3 regions of the Azospirillum ramasamyi genome follow, and region 3 is predicted to be linked to each of the others. Evidence: predicted binding sites of a transcription regulator. Region 3 holds the regulator's gene; each other region holds the start of a gene.

Evidence for each region. Region 3 encodes LexA, which represses DNA repair genes until DNA is damaged. Its sites were predicted from a motif close to ATGTTCTANTTTGGTTC; they were not measured.
Region 1: DM194_RS14810 (ImuA family protein) is a predicted target of LexA. The motif match lies at 796-812, and genes of this name have one in related genera.
Region 2: DM194_RS10455 (ImuA family protein) is a predicted target of LexA. The motif match lies at 1,275-1,291, and genes of this name have one in related genera.

The regions. Positions count from the first base shown of each region.
Region 1 covers NZ_CP029830.1:505,005-507,202, forward strand. Annotated here, with positions in the region: gene DM194_RS14805 (response regulator) at 1-289, opposite strand, end outside; gene DM194_RS14810 (ImuA family protein) at 840-1,637, shown strand; gene DM194_RS14815 (Y-family DNA polymerase) at 1,525-2,198, shown strand, end outside.
Region 2 covers NZ_CP029829.1:2,229,696-2,231,893, forward strand. Annotated here, with positions in the region: gene DM194_RS10450 (hypothetical protein) at 124-306, shown strand; gene DM194_RS10455 (ImuA family protein) at 327-1,250, opposite strand; gene DM194_RS10460 (SH3 domain-containing protein) at 1,387-1,827, opposite strand.
Region 3 covers NZ_CP029829.1:880,034-882,231, reverse strand. Annotated here, with positions in the region: gene DM194_RS04040 (molybdopterin molybdotransferase MoeA) at 1-589, shown strand, start outside; gene lexA (transcriptional repressor LexA) at 787-1,512, shown strand; gene DM194_RS04030 (ComEC/Rec2 family competence protein) at 1,590-2,198, opposite strand, start outside.

The sequences.
Region 1 (2,198 bases), on a different replicon from region 3:
CACCGGCGGCCAAGGCGTCCTGGGCGGCCGCATGCCCGCTGCACACAATCACGGGAATGCCGTTCCGGGCGGTCAGGTGCCGCACGGCGGTCAGGCCGTTGGAGCCATGGGCCAGCCAGACGTCGATCACCGCCACGTCAACGACTTTACCGGCGGTGAGGTCGATCGCAGCCTCGGCGGTGTCCACGACACCAACGACGCGATGACCCAGTTCATCCAGTATATCGGCCAGCATCGCGGCGATGCAGGGATCGTCCTCGGCAACCAGGATGTCCAGACAATCGGCCATTCCTTCCTCCCGTCAATGCGATCTCAACTCACATGGCGGTTCGATGACGGAATTGCCTCCACTCACCGGGAGGCGGCGACACACTGTGGCATTTCGGCCGCCCTACCCTCTTAGACGGTTGCACCCTTTTCGCACGAGTTCACCGTCAACGAGCAGGACCATGGTCGGCAGCGCACCCTAAGAACACGCATGAAGCGGCCACGAAGGTCGCATCGAAGGAAAAGCTGACCACCGAAAAGGCTGGATCCGAGTCGCTCGGCACCTGGCAACCGGTCCGCGATGATCCAAGCCCTCTCTTCGCCTTGCATCGTCGCGTGAGATGACTCTCCCGCATCCGCCGTGGACGCCTGTCCACCGGCTTCCTGCTCGATATCTGGAGGTTCGCGCCGGGATTCTGCTCCTGAAGGTGGCTCCATGTTCATCCCCAGTGATGCGGGAGAGTCTGACTCGGTTGCCTGAAACTTGGCCGAGGCAGGCTTGGTCTTGACTTATGTCCGGCTTCTGAGGAACAAAAAGGGAACATAATCCTTCCTGGCCTGTCTCAAGAGACATGTATCCTGACCAGTCCCCTCGACCTGCCCTTCAGGACCTGCGCAACCGCATCCGCCAGCTGGAACGCGGCGGGCAGCGCGTCATGCGCGTGCTGCCGTTCGAGCTCGGCGAGATCGACGATCGGCTGCCAAGCGGCGGACTGGCTTTGGGGGCCGTGCATGAGGTGGCCGAGGGCGGCGACCTGGGAGTGATCCACGCTGCGGCGGCCACCTTGTTCGTCGCAGGCATCCTGTCCAGGATGACGGGGCCGGTGCTCTGGTGCCTGCGGGCATCGGACCTGTTCGCCCCGGCGCTGTCTCAGGTCGGCCTGGATCCAAACCGGGTCATCTACGCCGAGGCGCCGGACGAGAAGACGCTGCCCCTGCTGGTCGAGGAAGGCCTGCGCCACCGCGGGCTGGCAGCCGTGGTCGGCGAGCTCGCCAAGCTGCCCATGGTGGCGTCCAGACGCATGCAGATCGCGGCGGAGCACTCTGGGGTCACAGCCATCATCCTGCGCCGGTGGCGCAGCCCGGCCACCGCTGCCGCCGAGGTTGGCCAACCGACGGCCGCTGTCACCCGGTGGCGTATCTCGGCCCTGCCATCCAGCCCCCTGCCAGCGCCGGGTATCGGCCGAAGGCGATGGCGGGTGGAACTGGTGCGGTGTCGTGGCGGTGGGACCGGTGAGTGGGACATGGAGGGCTGCGATGAGGAGGGTCGTCTCGGTCTACTTGCCAACCTGGCCGACGGATCGGCTTCGCGCCAGGGCACGCGCGTCGAAGAACCGCTACGGCGGGTCGGGCTCCGGATCGGCGCCTGACGCCGACGAGCCGACCGACAAGCCCTTCGTCGTCGCGTCGACCGGCGCCCAGCGCGTCATCACGGCCGTGGACATGGCCGCCCACCGGCTCGGCCTACGCCGGGGCATCCCGCTCGCCCATGGGCGGGCAATGGTGCCGGACCTAACGGTTGCCGATGCGGATCCCGAGGCCGACGCCGAGGGTCTGCACCGGCTGGCGCTGTGGGCGCTCCGCTATAGCCCGATGGTGTCCGTGGACCTGCCGGACGGCCTGTGGATCGACGTCACCGGCGCCAGCCACCTGATGGGCGGTGAACGCCAGCTGCTCGACGACTTGGTCGGCCGCCTCGCCGGAATGGGCGTCGCCGCGCGGGCCGCGGTCGCCGGTACGCCGGGCGCCGCCAACGCCATCGCACGCTTCGGCCACCGGCCTGTGTGCGTGGTGGACGATGCGCTGGAGACCGTGTCCGCCTTGCCGCTGGCCGCCCTGCGGCTGCCGCCGGAGATGGCCATGGAACTTCGACGCCTGGGTTTCGAGACCATCGGCGACCTGGAGGCAACGCCACGCGCACCGCTGGCCCA
Region 2 (2,198 bases), 1.3 Mb from region 3:
GCTTAACAGCTGGCCTGGAACTTGCGTAGTTAGTATCCAGGCAAACAGGACGACGGGTGGGCCAGGACCGGCCTTTGTCAGGCTGATCCGCGGTGCCATCCGGCGCTCAGAAGGAGACCTGCCATGCTGCCCGCCCACCTTGCCGACCGCCTGCTGAAGCAGCGCCGCGATGCCGACAGCGCGGAATTCGCCCGCCAGCTGCCGCTTTACGCGCCGCTGGACGCCGACGATCCGCGTTGGATGACCGAGCCGGACGGCTCAGAACAGCCCAGCCGCCGCGAGCCCGATTGGGCGACCGACTACTGAGCGGCCACTCCTGACGGCACTCACCGGCCGGCGCCAGCCGGGCGGTGAACCGACAGGCCGCCTTCCCGGCTTGAGTGTCGGATGTCGGACATCCGCCACAGATTTCCCGCCCGCGGGTCTGCAATGCCGGGATCTCCAGCGTTGGTATCTCCGATGTCGGAATCTCCGGCATCGCGCCAGCCCTCCTCCTCCCGGATCAGGGTCCAGCGGCCCGGACGGCCGCCACGGCAGCGTTCCAGCGCGACGGACCAGCGCGGCGCTCCCAATCCCGGCAGGCCTCCGGCCGGGCGCGGAGCCCTATCCTCCTCATCATCCCGGCTGGGCGCAGCATCCAGACGCCAGCGCGTCACCGCGGCACTGAGCCCCTCCGGCCCCCTCTCCCTCGACCGCCTGTTCCTGCCGCCCGGCGCTCCGGCGCTCAGGTCCAGCAGGAAGCCGGTCACCCCCGACGATTCGGCGGCCAGCTGCAGCCGCCGGCTGGCGGTAAGGTCCAGCCCCTCCAACTCGCCCAGCACCGCCGACAGGGCGGAACAGCGCAGCGCCTCCTCCATCGCCCACAGCGCATCGGCCGCCCGCACCGCCCGCACCGCCACCAGCCGGTCCGGCGTCAGCCCATGGGCCGCCAGCCCCGGCGCATAGAGGTCGCGTCCCCGCAGGATCCACAATGCCGGAGCCTTGGGCGTCGCCAGCCGGCCCAGCAGAGTGGCGGCGAAGCCGGTGCCCGCCCCCGGATCCTCCGCCGTCACCGCATGCAGGCAGCCCAGCGGCAGGCCGCCGTCGGGCAGATGGGCGTCGATCGACTCCACCCCGAATGGCAGGATCCGCCCGTCCTCCCCGCCCACCCCCTCGATCCGCCGGATGCGCGCGCGCAGATCGGCCAGCACGCCGGCACGGTCGCGCGGCGCAGAGTGCGCGGGCACGGAGGGGGACGGCAGGGTGGACATGACTCGGCTCCGCTCATCAGGCATATGTTCCTGATATGTTCTATCACGGAGCCTTGTCGAGGGGGAGTCTGCGACTCCTGTCTTGTGCTGGGACAGGATCCTGGGACCGGATGTGGCGGGTATGCGATCGCCCGGGTCAGTTGGCGATGGGTGTGGCGCCGATCTTGCCGCGCGGTGCCGCCTTGATGGTCGGGCCGGCATTGTCGACGGGCTTTTCCAGGGTGGTGGAGGTGCCGCGGCTGCCGCGCGGCGTGTTGCCCTTCAGGCTCAGCAGGTGCAGCCGGACATAGGCGGTGGAGCCGCCGGCCTTCACCGCCACCCAGTCGCTGTTGCGCACCCGGCCCAGCGTGCTGACCGCCTGCCCGGCGCCCAGCGTGGCGACGACGCCCGACCCGGCAGCGGGCCGTGCATAGACCGGAGTCGATCTGTCCACCTGCCATTCCCCGTACATGGGCTCCAGCCCGGCTCCGGAGTCGGGCGCGCTGCGCACGGTCGGGGGGTTGGGAACGCGCTGGTACGGCATGCAGCCGGAAACCGTCAGCGTGACCAGGGCCACCATCAGCGGAAGGGTACGCAAACGCCGGATCATCGCTCACCTTGGAGGGGGCAGAGTGAAGGCAGGAAAGGCCATGGGCCTTCAGCGCGACCATACAGGAGGCGCGCTCCTTTCCGCTACCGCAGCGCAACCAGGATCGCTATGAGCTTTTTGGGGTAGCCGGTCCCGGAGCCGAACTCGGACCCGAAACCGGAGCGCAGGAGTTCACCCCCGGCCTGCGTATCTCGATGCGTATCCCGACAAGCGGCACATCTCCGACACTGGCCGGACGGCCATGCCGCAGGGCGAGTTTCGAGACAGGAAATCGGCGGGATTGCCGCGCAGACGTGTGGGTTCGGATGCGCGGCACGGGAAAAGGCGGTCGGCGGGTGGCGCCGGCCGCCTTTTCTTCT
Region 3 (2,198 bases):
GGGCGGACTGGCCCACAATCTCGGCGTCGCCAAGGACACGCCGGACAGCGTCGCCGCCATGGCGAAGGGCGCCGCCGGCTGCGATCTGCTGGTCACCACCGGCGGCGCCTCGCATGGCGATTACGACTTCGTGCGCGACGTGCTGGCCGACCGTGGCGTGTCGCTGGAGGTGCAGACCGTGGCGATGCGGCCGGGCAAGGCGCTGATGTTCGGCCGGGCCGGCGGGGTGCCGCTGCTGGGCCTGCCCGGCAATCCGGTCTCGACCGGGGTCACCGCCGTCCTGTTCCTGCGCCCGGTTCTGCGCCTGCTGCAGGGCCTGCCGCCCGAGGACGACCGCCCGCCCCTGCGCGCCCGTCTGACCGTCGCGCTGAGGGCCAACGACCGGCGCGAGGAATATCTGCGCGCCACCCTGGCCGCCGGACCGGATGGCGTCCTCACCGTCACCCCCTTCGCCCGGCAGGACAGCGCCATCACCTCGCTCTACGCCCGGGCCGACTGCCTGATTCCCCGCCCGCCCAACGCCGATCCGGAACCTGCCGGCGCCCTGGTCGGCGTGCTTCCTTTGACCGACGGGGCGCTCAGCATCTAAACTTGAACACGGCGTTTGACAGACGATGGAACAGTTGAACACCACCCTGAAATCCGTTCCACGGTGTTTCGGATGTTCCACTCAAGTTCTGAAAGAAGCCGATGGAGGGCTTGACGCGCGGCAGGAACCAAACTAGAACATGGAGCAACGTTTAGTTTTTGTTCCATCTTCAGTCTGGCGACGGCCGGGAGGCATCCATGCTCACGCGCAAGCAGCACGAATTGCTGCTGTTCATCCACGAACGGCTCGGCCAGGGCGGAGTTTCGCCGTCGTTCGACGAGATGAAGGACGCCCTGGGGCTGAAGTCCAAGTCGGGCATCCACCGCCTCATCACCGGCCTTGAGGAACGCGGCTTCATCCGCCGCCTGCCCCACCGCGCCCGCGCCCTGGAGGTTCTCCGCCTTCCCGAGGGCATCGACGCCGCCCGCGCCCGCGGCGGCGCGCCCAAGCCGAAGTTCCAGCCCAACGTAATCAAAGGCGATTTCGCCTTCGCCGGCCGCGACGCCGCTCCGCCCGCCCCCACCCCGGCCGCGGCGAACGAGACGGTGCAGCTCCCGCTCTACGGCCGCATCGCCGCCGGCACGCCGATCGAGGCCCTGCGCGACAACAGCGCCTTCGTCGACGTCCCCGCCTCGATGCTGACCGCCGGCGACCACTACGCGCTGGAGGTCTCGGGCGATTCGATGGTGGAGGCCGGCATCCTCGACCACGATACCGTCATCATCCAGCGTTGCGACGCGGCGGAGAACGGCACCATCGTCGTGGCGCTGGTCGATGAAGGCGAAGTGACGCTGAAGCGCCTGCGCCGCAAGGGCCACACCATCGCCCTGGAACCCGCCAACGCCGCCTATGAAACCCGCATCTTCGGCGCCGACCGCGTCCGCGTGCAGGGCAAGCTGGTCGGTCTGGTCCGCAAGTACTGAGCCACTGTCGTCCCTCCCTATCCCTCCCCCGCTCACGCGGGAGAGGGTCGGTGAGGCGGCAAAACCTCGGTCATCCCTCACCTCCCCCCGGTCCAGGGCCGGTCTCCCCTGATCCCGCGCACCGTCTCCACCTCCACCCCCGCCTCCGTCAGCCACAGCGCATGCGCCCCCTCGTGACGCAGCGCCCAGCGGTCGATAACGACGCCGGCCCGGCACCTCCGCGCCACCGCCGCAGTCACCACCGCATCGGCCGCCCCGCAATCCTCGTCCAGGGCATCCGGCAGCCGCGGCAGGGCGACAGTTCGTCCCCCGCCCCGGTACAGGCAGCCGAGCGCATCGCAGTTCAACGACCGCCCACCCTCGCTCCATCCTCCAGCCGCCGGCCAGGGATCCGCCGCCGCGCGTTCGCCGTCGCGTTCCCGCCAGGTTTCGACGACCCGGCCCCCGGTCTTGCCCGAAGCGCTGAGGCGACCGTCCGCCAGCCGCACCGCCATCACGGCCCCGTCCCCCGAGACCAGCACGTCCGGCCGCGTCACCAAAGCCGGCGAGGCCAGCCCCGCCAGGATCGGCAGCAATCCCAGCCAACGCCATCGCCGGGTCCAGATGCACAGCCAGATGCCGCCCAGCACCAGCACCGCGAACCCCTCCATCGGCATCGCCGGCATGGTCAGCGAGGCGCCGGGCAG